DNA from 3 places in the Megasphaera sp. SW808 genome. Region 3 is predicted to be linked to each of the others. Evidence: riboswitches for the same ligand, from Rfam matches in the RefSeq annotation. Region 3 holds a riboswitch; each other region holds the start of a gene.
The links. A riboswitch is a leader RNA that binds a small molecule or an ion and turns the genes downstream of it on or off. The one in region 3 is predicted to bind S-adenosylmethionine.
Positions count from the first base shown of each region.

Region 1: another riboswitch for S-adenosylmethionine. It lies ahead of E0L13_RS06980 (MetQ/NlpA family ABC transporter substrate-binding protein); the one in region 3 lies ahead of metK (methionine adenosyltransferase).
Region 2: another riboswitch for S-adenosylmethionine. It lies ahead of E0L13_RS08745 (methionine ABC transporter ATP-binding protein); the one in region 3 lies ahead of metK (methionine adenosyltransferase).

Region 1 covers NZ_SJOT01000015.1:17,663-22,900, forward strand. Annotated here, with positions in the region: gene speC (ornithine decarboxylase) at 1-1,766, shown strand, start outside; gene metF (methylenetetrahydrofolate reductase [NAD(P)H]) at 1,827-2,690, opposite strand; gene E0L13_RS06980 (MetQ/NlpA family ABC transporter substrate-binding protein) at 2,840-3,673, opposite strand; SAM riboswitch class I at 3,777-3,872, opposite strand; gene E0L13_RS06985 (C-GCAxxG-C-C family protein) at 4,039-4,461, shown strand; gene E0L13_RS06990 (hypothetical protein) at 4,513-5,238, opposite strand, start outside.
Region 2 covers NZ_SJOT01000022.1:37,720-42,957, reverse strand. Annotated here, with positions in the region: gene E0L13_RS08770 (UvrD-helicase domain-containing protein) at 1-656, shown strand, start outside; gene E0L13_RS08760 (aminoglycoside adenylyltransferase) at 810-1,301, shown strand; gene E0L13_RS08755 (hypothetical protein) at 1,440-1,661, shown strand; gene E0L13_RS08750 (methionine ABC transporter permease) at 1,756-2,409, opposite strand; gene E0L13_RS08745 (methionine ABC transporter ATP-binding protein) at 2,390-3,433, opposite strand; SAM riboswitch class I at 3,529-3,626, opposite strand; gene E0L13_RS08740 (HAMP domain-containing sensor histidine kinase) at 4,033-5,238, shown strand, end outside.
Region 3 covers NZ_SJOT01000002.1:64,775-70,012, reverse strand. Annotated here, with positions in the region: gene rpoZ (DNA-directed RNA polymerase subunit omega) at 1-181, shown strand, start outside; gene coaBC (bifunctional phosphopantothenoylcysteine decarboxylase/phosphopantothenate--cysteine ligase CoaBC) at 202-1,416, shown strand; SAM riboswitch class I at 1,494-1,596, shown strand; gene metK (methionine adenosyltransferase) at 1,652-2,842, shown strand; gene priA (primosomal protein N') at 2,968-5,238, shown strand, end outside.

The DNA.
Region 1 (5,238 bases), on a different contig from region 3:
ACGGCGAATTTTTCAAGAAGCATCCGGCAGGACGCTATCTCTATGATTTCTACGGTCCCCATATTTTCCAATCCGATATATGCAACGCCGACGTTACGCTGGGCGATTTGCTCATCCATGAAGGGCCGGCCCTGGAAGCCCAGGATTTTGCTGCCGAGGTGTTCCACGCCGATAAGACCTATTTCGTCCTCAACGGCTCGTCGTCGTCCAATAAGGTCGTGACGAACGCCTTGCTGACGCCGGGCGACCTGGTGCTGTACGACCGGAACAACCATAAATCCGTAGCCATCGGCGCCCTCATCCAGGCCGGGGCGACGCCGGTATATTTGGAAACGGCCCGCAATCCCTACGGCTTTATCGGCGGCATCGACGCCCATTGCTTCGACGAAGCCTACCTGCGCGAGCTGGCTGCTGAACGGGATCCGGAAAAGGCGAAGCAGCCCCGGCCTTTCCGCCTGGCCGTCATTCAGCTCGGCACTTACGACGGCACGCTGTACAACGCCCGCTACGTCGTCGACAAGATAGGCCATCTTTGCGATTATATCCTGTTCGACTCGGCCTGGGTCGGCTACGAGCAGTTTATCCCCATGCTGCGGGACAGCTCGCCCCTGCTGCTGGATCTGCACGGCGACGACCCGGGCATCATGGTGACCCAGTCGGTTCACAAGCAGCAGGCCGGCTTTTCCCAGGCCTCGCAGATTCATAAAAAGGACAATCACATCCACGACCAAAAGCGCTACTGCAACCATAAGACCTTTAACAACGCTTTCATGGCCAATGCCTCGACGAGCCCCTTTTATCCCATGTTCGCCACTATCGCCGTCAACGCCAAAATCCATTCGGGCGATGCTGGCCGGAAGATGTGGCGCGACTGCGTGAAGCTGGGCATTGACGCCCGCAAGAGCATCCTCCAGCGCTGCCACTATATCAAGCCGTTCATCGCGCCGACGGTGCACGGAAAGCCCTGGCAGGACGGCGACACGGAGCAGATGGCCGACGACATCGCTTACTTCACCTTTGAGCCGGGCGCGAAATGGCATGCCTTTGAAGGCTACGGCCCGGACCAGTACCGCGTCGACCCGTGCAAGCTCCTGCTCACGACGCCGGGCATCGACGCCGAGACGGGCGAGTATGAAGACTTCGGCATCCACGCTAATATCCTGGCGACGTACCTGCGGGGCAACGGCGTCATTCCGGAAAAGTGCGACCTGAATTCCATCCTGTTCCTGCTGACGCCGGCGGAAAACTGGAATAAGCTCCGCTTCCTGACGTCGCAGCTCGTCCGATTCGAACGGTTTGTCGACAACAACGTGCCCATGCAGGAAGTCCTCCTGGGCGTGTACAACTCCCATCCGGCACGCTACGCCGGCTACACGATCCAGCAGCTCTGCCAGGAAATGCACGATTTCTACAAGGCGAGAAATGTAAAGGATTTGCAGAAGAAGCTGTTCCGCCGCGACTATTTCCCCGAATACGTCATGACGCCGCAGGAAGCGCAGCACGCCTTTATTCGCGGACAAGGCGAGCTCGTGCCTCTCGACGAGCTGGAAGGCCGGATCGCCCTTGAAGGGGCCCTGCCCTATCCGCCGGGCGTCCTCTGCGTCGTGCCGGGCGAACGGTGGTCGCCGACGGCCGTCCAGTATTTCAAGGCCCTCGAAGAAGGGCTCAACGAGCTTCCCGGCTTTGCCTCGGAAATCCAGGGCGTGTACCTGGAACACGAAGACGACGGCCGCGTCCACGCCTACGGCTACGTGCTGAAAGAATAAAACGATATGGTAAACTAAAAGCCCTGTGCAGCGATGCTGTACAGGGCTTTTTTGGATTTCTTATAATAGATTTTTTACGGCTTCTGTAATCTTCTTGGCGATATAGGGGTTGTTCATCGTGTAGACGTGGATGCCGTCGACACCGTTAGCCAAAAGGTCGGCGATCTGGTCGATGGCGTAGGCGATGCCGATATCCCGCATGGCTTCGGCATTGTCGCCGTATTTGGCGATGGCCCGCTGGAACTTGACCGGCAAGGTCGCGCCGCACAGGGACACCATCCGTTCGATTTGCTTCTTATTGGTGACAGGCATGATGCCCGCTTCGATGGGGACGCTGATGCCGGCGATTTCGCACCGTTCGAGGAAGCGGTAGAAGGTGGCGTTGTCGAAGAAAAGCTGGGAAATGAGCTCGCTGGCGCCGGCGTCGACCTTCGTCTTTAAGTTGCGGATGTCGGCGGCCATGGTCTGGGCTTCCGTATGGCCTTCGGGATAGCAGGCGCCGATGACGTTGAATTCCGGGGCGTTCTGCTTGATGAAGGCTACGAGGTCGCTGGCATGTTCGAAGACATGGGCCCGTTCGCGGCCCGGTGTTTCGTCGCCCCGCAGGGCCAGGATATTTTCGATGCCCGCCTTTTTCAGCGCGTCCAGGGTACGCAGGGCGTCGTCTTCAGTCAGGTAAATGCAGGGCATATGAGCCGCCGTTTCACAGCCGTAGGTGTGCTTGATAGCCGAGGCCACTTCGACGGTGCGGTTGCCGCCGCTGCCGCTTCCGCTGGCGCCGCAGGTGACGCTGATGAAATCGGGATGAAGCTGGCTCAGCTCGTCTAAAGCGGCGTAAATCGTCTCGATGGGCGTATCCGGCTTGGGCGGGAAGACTTCAAAGGAAAAGACTGTTTTTTTTGCAAATAATTCATTTGTGCGCATATATATTGCTCCTTGCTGCATAGCTGACAGGGGATAAGCACGAGTACAGCCGCGTGTTTTTGTTTATATTATACCATGAAGTATGGCCGTATGTATAACAAAAGGGCCTGGAACGAGGCCCTTTTGCATGAATATATATGTGTGTTGTATTAGAAGCTGGGCAGAATAGCTCCCTGGTATTTGTCTTCGATGAATTTCTTCACTTCCGGAGACTGGAGGGCTTTGACGAGAGCCTGGATTTCCGGGCGGTTTTCGTCGCCTTCGTGGATGGCTAAGATGTTAGCGTACGGCGAGTCTTTATCTTCGAGGAAAATCGCGTCCTTCAGCGGATTGAGGCCGGCTTCCATGGCGAAGTTCGTGTTGATGACGGCGATGTCTACGTCGTCAATGGAGCGGGGAATCTGGGCGGCTTCCAATTCGACGAACTGGAGGTTTTTGTCGTTTTTCACGATGTCCTGCACCGTAGAGGTGATACTGCCGTTATCCTTCAGGGAAATCAGGCCGGCCTTCTGCAGGATGAGCAAGGCCCGGCCGCCGTTTGTCGGGTCGTTGGGGATGGCGACCTTCGCGCCGTTTGCCAATTCGTCCAGTTTGGCGACTTTATGGGAGTAAATGCCCATCGGTTCGATGTGGACCTTGCAGATGGCCTTGAGCTGCGTGCCGTGTTCTTTATTGAACGTTTCCATGTAGGGGCCGTGCTGGAAGAAGTTGGCGTCTAGCTCCTTGTCGTTCAGGGCCAGATTCGGCTTGACGTAATCTGTAAATTCGATGATCTTCAAATCGATGCCGTCCTTGGCTAAGAGGGGCTTGATTTCGTTTAAGATTTCCGCGTGGGGAACGGGCGTCGCGCCGACGGTCAGGACCTTATTCTGCGTCGACTCTTTGCCGCCTGCCGGGGCGTCGCTGCCGCAGCCGGCGGCCAATACGGCCAGCGCGCAGAGAGCCGCAGCGGCCAGGACGGTAAGTTTTTTGAAATGCTTCATAAATGATTCCTCCTAAATATAAAATGATATGGCGTAAGACCGTTTAGCCTTTTATCCCATGAAAAAAGCCCCTTTCCCAAGAGAAAGAGGTATCGTCGCAGGGTCTTTATCTCTCGGAAATCAATCCGCAGGAATTAGCACCGTCGTTATCGGTTGCCGGGCTTCATTGGGCCAGTCCCTCCGCCGCTCTGGATAAAAGGATGTAAAATTGTCTTGAACATAGTGTATCATGAATCTCAGATTTGTCAAATTGCTATATTTGCATAGTCTGCCGGCCTGATATGACGAGAACGAAAGTAAAGGGCAGAACGGCAAAAATGTGATATAATCAAAGGACGAGATATTGCATTAGGAGGTAATACGAAATGGAATCGATTCAAGACGTAGTAAAAAAATACCAGCAAGGCGGCAATAACTGTTCCGAAACGGTATTAAAGGCCTGCAATGAATATTACGGCCTCAACCTGTCGGACGACGTGTTCCGCATGGTATCGGTCATGGGCGGCGGTGTCGGCGGCTCGGGCTGTCTCTGCGGCGCCCTGAACGGCGCCTGCCATATCCTGGGCCTTCTCGTAGGCCGCAATACGCCGGAAGAAAAGACCAAGGCGGAAATCTACGCTCCCGTAAAGGAATTTTATCAGCTGTGGATGGGTAAGTTCCACGCGTCGTGCTGCCGCGTCCTCAAGAGCCCGGCCAACGGCGGCCCCGTATCCTGTCCGGAGCTCATGGTCGGTACGGCGGAGCTCCTGGCGGCCTTTATAGAAGAAAAGGGATTGCTTAAAAAATAAAGACATGGAAAAGACCTCGTACGGCGTCGTACGAGGTCTTTTTTTGCGGGTTTATTTATTCGGCAGGATGACGTCGCGGGCCCGGACGTCCTTGCTCAGGCTGTCGATGTGGTTGGCAAAAATCTTGGCCATGCGGATATTTATTTCATCTTTCATTGGCACTTGATAATGCGATGGCGTAAGGGTGTTCCAGGCTGAAGACGGATTGCCGTCAACGTGGATGACATCGTTTTCATCGGGTTCAATGAGAACGTATGTGGGAATTTGATGCATGTCGTTTTGCCAGATGCCTAGTTTTACGTCAGGGCTATCTTTCGTGTCATTCTGCCGGGCCATGATAAAGGTAAGGGGGTAATAGCTCTTTTTACCGTTCGAGAACTGGGTGTACTGTGTGCGGAAATGGATGAGCGACTGTTTGAATGGCACAACGGCAATGGAATCACTGGCTTTGTCGGCAATGACGAAACAAGGGCCGGCTGTCGTCTGGAACAATGCTAGGTAGCCGTCGTCATCTTCTTCGGAAACAGCCACGACTTCACCATGGAGAGTATGGTCTTTTGCCATTGCCTTGGCGGTGTCCAGGCTGTTGGGGGACGGAAGCGTTTGATAGGCTGAGCCTTCTGGCAACGCTTTGCTGATGATGCGGTCGCTGTCGGAGAAGGTGACCTGCGTTGCCGTAGCCGATTGGACGAGGCCGCCTAAGCCGACGAGGCAGACGATGGAGACGGCCAGGCCGATGAGATAGGGCTTGGATTGTCCCGTCGGCTGCTTGCGCTT
Region 2 (5,238 bases), on a different contig from region 3:
AAGGCAGCCAGGAGCGGCTGGACAACCTGGCCGAGCTCAAGCAGGCCGTGTACGAGTATGAAACGACGTGCGGTGAGGAAGTCACGTTGGAGCATTATTTATCCCACGTGGCCTTGCTTACCAACGCCGACGCCGCGCCGGATGACGATAAGGTCAAGCTCATGACGGTTCACGCTGCCAAGGGGCTGGAATTTCCCTACGTGTTCCTGTGCGGCCTGAACGAAGGCATTTTCCCGTCGCGGAAGGTGCGGACGATGCAGGCTATGGAGGAAGAGCGGCGGCTGGCCTTCGTAGCCCTGACGCGGGCTGAAAAGGGATTGTATTTGTCCGAAGCGGACGGGCAGCACTTCGACGGTGCAGTCCGCTATCCGTCGCGGTTTATTCTGGATATGGGCCCGGAAGTGCTGGCCTATGACAATCCGCCGCCGGACAGCCTCGTCCGGGCGACTCGGGACTACATCGAGTACAGCGGAAAATACTGGCCCGACCGGGAAGGCGAAAGGCCCTTTGCTTCGGGCCAGCGGGTACGGCACGCCGTCTTCGGCGAGGGGACTGTCATCGACGCCGATATAGACCGGCAAGCCTACGTCGTGCAGTTCGATGCCATGGATACGGCGCGGATGATTTCGTTCCGCGTGAAGCTGGAAGCCCTGTAACTCAGGGAAAGGGTTGTTGCAGAAGAAAGAAGGAATACGCCTATGAACCCGGAAAAAATCTATCCCCGTACGGGAGATAGGGAGACTGTCTACTTAAAGCATGTCGTAACGAATCTCAACATATAAATTGGAATTTATGGAGGTAATTTTATTATGAGTAATAAAGACATAGCAACAAAAGAAGATTTAATGAAAGTAATAGATATATTTGACACAATTGGAATTGCATATTGGTTGGACGGTGGATGGGGTGTAGATGTTTTAGCAGGTAGACAAACAAGAATTCATAGAGATATAGATATAAATTTTGATGCCCAATATACGGAAGAGTTATTAGAGGTGCTTTTAAATCTGGGCTATACGATTAGTACGGACTGGAGTCCTGTTAGGATAGAATTATATAGTGATGAGCGTGGTTACTTAGACATTCATCCCTTTGTTTTAAATGAGGATGGGACTTCAAAACAAGCGAATTTGGAGGGAGGTTGGTATGAATTTGAAAAAGACTACTTTGGTTTCGCTTTTTTTGAAGGGAAAACAATTCCCTGTACATCCTTAAAAGGGCAAAAAGTTTTCCATTCAGGGTATGAATTACGAGATAAAGATATGCATGATATCTCCATTCTTGAAAGTTTATCAAAATAGCATGGAGGCAACTTCTTAAGATATATTTTATTTTTCTTAATGCCAATCATATGCGGATTCCTGTATTTACCTATCCCTTGCCTGTGATCTGGTTGGTTAGTATTGTTGCTCTATACATACGGCATGGCGAATATTTCTATGACGGGAATGAAAAAGCTGCTGGGAAAGGTAGGTGATGCGCTTTCCAGCAGCTTTTTGACGGATATGTTGTTTTTTTTACGTCGTGATTATCTTTGCGAGCGGCCTGGGAAATTAGGCTCCCAATACGTCGACGGCCTCAGCGGCCATGGGTTCGCCGCGGGTCAGGAAGGGTTCCCGGCTGCCGTCCAGCTCCTTGTTCAGACTGCGAATCCCGGATGAATGGCCGGTGCGTCGCCTATGTCACATTCGGCGCTGCATAAAGATAACCCAGACCATGGCAGGTTCTGCTGCGGTCTGGGTTTGTCATATCTGCTTATTTTTTATTTTTCTTGCGCGAGGCGAAGTCGCCGCAGGCCTGGATGAGGTTGACGCCTACGATGAGGATGATAATCGTCGCCAGCATGACGTCGGCGCGGAAGCGCTGGTAGCCGTAGCGGATGGCGATGTCGCCGAGGCCGCCGCCGCCGATTGCGCCGGCCATGGCCGAGGCGCCGATGAGGTTGACGACGAGGACCGTAATGTTGTTGATGATCGTCGGCAGGGCTTCGGGAATGAGGACCTTGCGGATGATCTGGAAGGGCGTGGCGCCCATGGATTCCGCGGCTTCGACGAGGCCGAAGTCGACGTCGCGGATAGACGTTTCAACGAGGCGGCTCAAAAAGGGAATGGCCACGATGGTCAGGGGCACGCAGGCCGCCGTCGTGCCGATGGACGTGCCGGCGATGATGCGGGTCAGAGGAATGATGGCGACCATGAGGATGATAAAGGGAATCGAGCGGATGATGTTGACGATGGTGCCCAGTATCTGATTGATAAAGCGGTTTTCCAGAATATGGCCCCGGCTGGTCGTGACCAGCGTAATGCCGAGGGGAATACCGATGATAGCGGCGATGACCGTGGAAACGGCGACCATGAAGACCGTTTCCTGAATGCCTTGGAGCATTAAATTAATGATTTCTTGGGACATATCCTAAAACCTCGCTTCCAATAGGTAATTCTTTGATATATTCAAATGCTTTTGCCTGTTGTTCCATAGAACCCATGATGACGACGATGAGATAGCCGAAAGGTTCGTCCTGAATGTAGTCGATATTGCCGTAGAGCACGCTGACGTAGGTGTGGAAGCGTTGTACGACCGATGCGACGACGGGTTCGTTCGTAGCCGCTCCCTTGAAGCGCAGGCGGACGAGCATATCGTAGCCCGGCGCAGGCTGATCCGTAATGCCCATCTTGGCGATGCCTGCGGGCAGTTCCATGTTGATGACCGATTTGACGAAGTCCTTCATCGTCTGGGACTGGGGATTGGTAAAGACGTCGACGACGCGGCCTGCTTCCTTGATGACGCCGCCCTCAATGACGGCAACGCGGTTGCAGATTTCCTTGATGACTGCCATTTCGTGGGTGATGATGACAATGGTAATGCCCAGGCGCTGGTTAATGTCCTTGAGCAGCTCGAGGATGGATTTCGTCGTCTGCGGATCCAGGGCCGACGTGGCTTCGTCGCACAGGAGGATGTTCGGGTCGCTGGCCAGAGCCCGGGCGATGCCGACGCGCTGCTTCTGGCCGCCCGACAGCTGGGCCGGGTAGTTGAACTGCCGGTCCGTCAGTCCGACTAATTCCAAAAGGTCGGCGACTTTTTTCTGGATGGCTTCCTTCGATGCGCCGATGAGCTCCAGGGGGAAGGCGATGTTGTCGAAGACCGTCCGCGACGAGAGCAGGTTGAAATGCTGAAATATCATGCCGATATGCTTGCGTTCCGCCCGCAGCTGGGCGTCGGTCATGTTCGTCAGGTTCTTTTCGTCGATGATGACGTTGCCGCTCGTCGGCCGTTCGAGCATGTTGATGCAGCGGACGAGGGTCGATTTGCCGGCGCCGCTCTTGCCGATAATGCCGAAGATTTCGCCGTCTTCAATGGTCAGGTTGACGCCTTTGAGGGCGTGGACCTGGGCCTTGCCGTCGTAGGTTTTGGTAATGTTTTCCAGTTTTATCACAATATCAACTCCTTGATTCAGTACGAGTTCAACCCGGTGGCAGTACAACTAAAAAAGCCGTCAAACAGATGACGGCTCGGTATTTCGTGTATGTCGCTTCATCTGCCGGAATACTCCGTTGGAATTGGCACCTTCCCTGACGGGGGTTGCCGCAGCGTCATGGGGCCAGTCCCTCAGCTGCTCTGGATGAACTTGTATATTTGGTTGTTGCTTAACATATTATCACTAAGGAACGGGTGTTGTCAAATGCAAGAGGTATCTCGCCGTGTAAAATAATAAGAAAACAAAAGAAATAGGCGCGGCCTGTGGCCTGGGATTTTCGTAAAATTGCAGAATATACACAGGAAAATCGGAATATTTTTCTAAAAATATAGTTGCATTTTAAATGTATTAAGCCCATCAATCGGATGCCTGCTGCAGAAAAGACAAGGGCACGGAGGTTTTATGAAGAATTTTTCCTTCGTTTAATTTTTGTTTATCTTTTCCGCATACACTGCATAGTAATGAATATATTTGCGAACGCATCAAGATATCTGCGGCGGCGTGGTATAATAAAAGACAAGGCGCGTCATGCGGCAGGAAAGCGGGGAGAAGGACAGATGAACCTGAGAGATATACCTATTGGAAAACGATTGCTGTTGTCTAACTTTGTCATGATAGCCATTCCCGTGGCCTTTACTCTCGTCGTCAGCATCGCTATTTTTTTAGGCCTCCACTTCGGCAACATCAACAGGGCGGCGGCCATTTCCTTTCTCTGGCCGGAGAGCAATGGCCCGACCTTATCGGTGCAGTTTGAGCTGAGCCGCCTCTGTGTCCGCGCCGACTGGTATACCGGAGGCATGGGCCGGCTCATGCAGACGAGCGACCACTTGGAGGATCAGGGCCTTACCGTAGCGATTTCCCAGCAAGGACGAATCCTGTATGCGACGGAGTATACTGATCCCTGGGCGACGATCGGCGAGGCGTACCGGCGCAGCCCGGGCAGCGGCGCGGCCCTCAACTGGTCGGACGAAGGCATCGCCTTCCATTATACGTCGCCTGAGACGGGCGTAGCCGTAGCCGTCATCGGGCCGGTACAACTGCGCAAGCACGGCGGCATTTGGGACCTCAGCTCGAAGAATATCGTGAAGGTCGCCTTTGTCGTCTTAGCCGTATTAGCGGTCCTCGTGACGATTGCCGTAGGGCTTTTCTTAGCGCGCCTGCTGGCCCGGCAAATCGTCCGGCCCGTAGAGGAGATGCGGAACATCGCCGAAGACATCAGCCGGGGCAATCTGGACCACCCCGTCGTCGCCGACGGAAACGACGAAATCAGCCAGACCTGCCGGGCCTTTGAGACGATGCGCCGGGAACTGAAGGCATCGCGGGAAATGAGAGATGCCTACGACAGAAACCGCAAGGAGCTCATCGCCGGCATTTCCCACGACCTGGCGACGCCCCTGACCCGCATCGAAGGCTACGCCAGCGGCCTGCGCGACGGCATTGCCAATACGCCGGAAAAGCGCAGCCATTACCTGACCATGATTATCGACACGTCGAAGATGATGACCCGCCTGGTGCGGACGCTGTTCCTCTTTTCCAAGTTTGACCTGGGACAGGTAGAATTCTGCTGGGAAAACGTAGACCTGTGCGGCTATTTGGAAGACTACACGGGCGAGCAGGCCGAGCATTTCCGCAGACAGGGTCTGGACATTTCCTATACGGCGTCTGTGGATACGGCAGTCGTATCTATGGACCGGACCCATTTCCAGCGGGTCGTGGAAAATATCATTGGCAACAGCGTGAAATATAAAGACGGTGATGAAGGC
Region 3 (5,238 bases):
AATGAAAAAAGTAGACAGCAAATACACCTTAGTTACGCTGGCGGCAAAACGGGCCCGCGAATTGACGGACGGCGACGAACCGCTCGTAGACGTAGAAACGACGCGCGTCGTTTCCATCGCGATGGAAGAAATCGATCAGGGCAAGATTACCTATGAAAAGCCTCAGGGCGGCATTAAATAATTGCGGAGGATAGTATCGCCATGTTATTAGAAAACAAGAAAATCGTCTTGGGTATCAGCGGCGGCATCGCCGCGTTTAAGGCCGCTGAAATCGCCAGCATGCTGCGCAAGCGCGGCGCCGAAGTCAAGTGCATTATGACCGATCATGCGGCGGAGTTTATTACGCCGCTGACGATGCGGGAAATTTCCGGCAACCCCGTCGCCGTATCCATGTTCGGCGATATTCCCGAATTTAACGTCGAACACATCGCCCTGGCCCAGTGGGCCGACGTATTCGTCATCGCCCCGGCTACGGCCAACGTCATCGGTAAAATTGCCGGCGGCATTGCCGACGATATGCTGACGACGACGGTCATGGCTACGACGGCTCCCGTCGTCATCGCCCCGGCTATGAACAGCAACATGTACACGAACCCCATCGTGCAGAAAAATATCGCCGCCCTCAGAGAGTACGGCTATGAAATCATCGAGCCTGCTACAGGTCATTTGGCCTGCGGCGTTACCGGCGTCGGCCGCCTGCCCGAACCGGAAGATATTGTCGACTATATTGAATTTGCAGCCTGCCGGACGAACCTGCTGAAAGGAAAGAAGGTCATCGTCACGGCCGGCGGCACGCGCGAGCCTATCGACCCGGTCCGCTTTATCGGCAACCATTCCAGCGGCCGCATGGGCTTTGCCATCGCTAAAGCCGCAGCCTTTGCCGGCGCAGACGTCACCTTGGTCGCCGGCAGCAACGACCATCTGAAGACGCCGGCCGGCGTAGCGCGCCGCATCGACGTAGGCAGCACCAACGACATGAAGGCCGCCGTCGATTCGTATTACGACGACTGCGATCTGGTCATCAAGTCGGCTGCCGTCGCCGATTACCGTTCGGCTCATCCGGCAGCGAATAAGATCAAGAAATCCGACGAAACGCTGACCTTGACGATGGCTAAAAACCCGGACATCCTGTACGGCTTGGGCCAGCGCAAGGCCCATCAGGTTCTCATCGGCTTTGCTGCCGAAACAACGAACCTCATCGAGTACGGCACGGCTAAGTTAAAGAAGAAGAACCTCGACATGCTCGTCGCCAACGACGTCAGCGCCGAAGGGGCCGGCTTCCAGGGCACGACGAATATCGCCACCTTCCTGTTCCCTGACGGCTCGATGGAAAAGCTCGAGAAAATGGACAAGGAAGACCTGGCGGCGGTCATCGTAGAACGGGCCGCGGCGATTTTAGCCAAAAAAAATCAGTAATCGAGGCCATGATTTTTCGAATAGGTCTTGCATAATTCTTCTTGTTAGTATACAATAGGTCAAGTGAATAAAATATTTAACCATCAAGAGCTGTGGAGGGATTGGCCCGATGATGCAGCAGCAACCTTCAGTGAATGAAAGGTGCTAAATCCAACAGTGTAGCGTACTGAAAGATGGGCTGATACATACCCCTCTTTTCAGAGGGGATTTTTTTTGAACGCATAAGGAGGATATAATGGCAAAGAATCGTGAATTTTTTACGTCTGAATCCGTAACCGAAGGCCATCCCGACAAAATGGCCGACCAAATTTCTGACGGCATTTTGGATGCAATTTTGGAAAAAGATAAAAACGCCCGCGTCGCCTGCGAAACCCTCGTAACGACAGGTATGGTACACGTCGTAGGCGAAATCTCCACGACGTGCTACGTAGATATTCCGCACATCGTACGCGAAACGGTCCGCAATATCGGTTATACCCGCGCAAAATACGGCTTTGACTGCGATACGTGCGGCGTCCTCGTTTCCCTGGACGAACAGTCCCCGGACATCGCCATGGGCGTTGACGAAGCGCAGGAAAAGAAATCCGGCACGACGGATAAATTCGACTCGATCGGCGCCGGCGACCAGGGCATGATGTTCGGCTACGCGACGAACGAAACGGACGACTACATGCCGCTGCCGATTTCTCTGGCTCACCGCCTGTCCCGCCGTCTGGCCAAGGTCCGCAAGGACGGCACGCTGCCGTACCTCCGTCCGGACGGAAAGACGCAGGTAACGGTCGAATACGAAGACGGCAAGCCTGTCCGCATCGACACCATCGTCATTTCGGCTCAGCACAGCCCGGAAGTTACGCGCGAACAGATTGAAAAAGATTTGCTCGAATACGTCATCAAACCGGAACTTCCCGAAGGCTTGTTCGATGACCAGACGAAACTGTTCATCAACCCGACAGGCCGCTTCGTCATCGGCGGTCCTCAGGGCGACTCCGGCCTTACGGGCCGCAAGATCATCGTCGATACCTACGGCGGCATGGCTCGTCACGGCGGCGGCGCTTTCTCCGGCAAGGACCCCACAAAGGTAGACCGCTCGGCAGCTTACGCAGCCCGCTATGTGGCGAAGAACATCGTAGCCGCAGGCTTGGCGGATAAATGCGAAATCCAGCTGGCCTATGCCATCGGCGTAGCCCATCCCGTTTCTATCCACGTAGAAACCTTCGGTACGGGCAAAGTCGAAAACGAAAAGATTGTCGAATTGATCCGCAAACACTTCGACCTCCGTCCGGCCGGCATCATCGAAATGCTCGACTTGCAGCGCCCGATTTACAAACAGACGGCCGCTTACGGTCATTTCGGCCGCAACGATCTGAACCTGCCTTGGGAACAGCTTGATAAAGCCGACGTTCTCCGTCAGGAAGCCGGCTTATAAAACTGGGCCATCTCAGAGGAATCATGCCTTCCAGGTGGCATGGCTGAATTAAATATGATACAATGTATAGGGGCTTGCTTCGTCAAGTCCCTATATTTATGTTATATAAACGCAGGAGCAGGGGTATGACAGCAGACATCATCATCAATACGACGGCCAAACGGCTGCAGCAGACCTTTTCCTATATCGTCCCGGACGGCATGGCTGTGCACGTCGGCAGCCGCGTGCAGGTTCCCTTTGGACGGCGGCAGGAAGAAGGAATCGTCGTCGCCGTCAGCGAGAGGAATGCAGGCGAATATGCATACGAGCTCAAGCCGATCAGCACCGTGCTGTCGGCGCAGGCGGGGTTTCAGGAAGAAATGATCGAAACGGCTTCCTGGATCAGCCGGTATTATCTCTGCAGCCTTGCCGACGCCCTCCGCCTGTTCATGATAGAAAAGAAAGGTCTGGAAGTCCGTCTGTATATTACGGTTGGAACGAAGGCTCCCGCGACAGCGGAAGATGCCGCTGTCGCCGCGTACGTCCAAACGAAGGACCAGGTGGAAAAAGCGGCGCTGGCGCGGAAATTCGGCGCCAGGCAAGTAGACGATCTTCTTGCGGCAGGCGTACTGCAGGTAGAAAAGGGCTGGAAAAATAAAATATCCGATAAAACGGAGAAGTGGCTGTCCTTTGTGCGGGACGACGCCGACGGCCTGCTGGCGAACCGAAGGCGGCAAGCAGCCTTGCTGGCTGAATTAAAGCAAGCAGGCAGCGCGCCCGTGTCTTCCTTTATCGAAAAAGGATACAGTGCCGACGTCATACGCCGCCTCTGCGGTACGGGACTGGCAGCTATCAGCGAAAGAGACGTCCGAACGAGGCAGCTGCTGCCGACGTTAGGTCAGAGCCATCCGCTGACGCTGACAAGCGAGCAGGCCCGGGCCGTACAGGCCGTCCGCGGCGACGCGACGGGGCGCACTTATGTGCTGCACGGCGTTACGGGGAGCGGCAAGACCGAAGTGTATATGCAGCTGGCCGAAGACGTATTGCGGCAGGGAAAGCAGGTCATCGTCCTCGTGCCGGAAATCGCCCTGACCGGCCAAATCGTAAGGCAGTTTGTCCGCCGCTTCGGAAACGACGTCGTCGTCATGCACAGCCAGCTCTCGAAGGGCGAACGGAAAAACAACTGGCTCCGCATGCTCCGCGGCGAAAGCCACATCTGCATCGGAGCCCGCTCGGCCGTCTTTACGGCGGCGCAGCATCTCGGCCTCGTCATCGTCGATGAAGCTCACGACAGCTCGTACAAGCAGGAAGAATCGCCGCGCTATCATGCCGTCGCCGTAGCGCAGAAGCGCGCCGCCTATTACTGCTGCCCGGTTATATTGGGCAGCGCCACGCCTTCGGTCAGCGATTATTACGCAGCCCTGCAGGGAGAATATACGCTGCTGGAGCTGAAAGAACGCATCCACGGCCGGCCCTTGCCGACTGTAACCATTGCCGACATGCGCGACGAACTGGCCAGGGGCAACTACCGCGTCTTGTCGGACGCTATGGTTTCCCTGCTGGAAGAAACGCTGGCAGCCAGGCAGCAGGCTATCATCCTGCTGAACCGCCGCGGATTTGCCACCTTCGTCATGTGCCGCAAGTGCGGCTACGTCGTCAAATGCGACACCTGCGACGTGCCCATGGTCTACCACAAGCAGAGCGACCACCTGCAGTGCCACTACTGCGAGGCGTCCAAGCCGATTCCGACGGTATGTCCGGCCTGCGGCAGCAAGTATATCAAGTTTTTCGGAACGGGGACGGAAAAGGTCGAAGAACAGCTGGGCGAGTTGTTTCCCAGCAGCCGCGTCGTCCGCCTGGACCAGGATACGGCCAGCCGCAAGTACAGCGGCGAGCAGATATTGGAACGGTTCCGGCGGCATGAATACGATATCCTCTTAGGGACGCAGATGGTAGCGAAAGGCCATGACTTTGCCAATGTCAGCGCCGTCGGCATTTTATCTGCCGACAGCCTGCTCAACCTGCCGGCCTATTGGGCTGGCGAACGGACCTTTCAGCTCCTGACGCAGGCCGCCGGACGGGCCGGACGGGGAGACGCGCCGGGCCGGGTCGTCATGCAGACCTATGCGCCGGAGCACTACGTCATTCAGTGCGCGCAGAAGCAGGATTATCACACTTTCTACGAGCAGGAAATCGAATTTCGCCGCGCCCTGCAGTACCCGCCCTTCCATCGCATCATAAAAATCATCCTTACAGACGAAGAGGAGCAGCCCCTGTGGCGGCGGGGAAACGACTTAGCGGCGGCGCTGCAAAGCTGGACGCGCTGGGAACACAGTCCCGTCGAAGTCATTGGCCCTTTTGCCGACATCATCAAGAGGATACGCGGCAAATACCGCCTGGTTATCTTGATAAAAGGC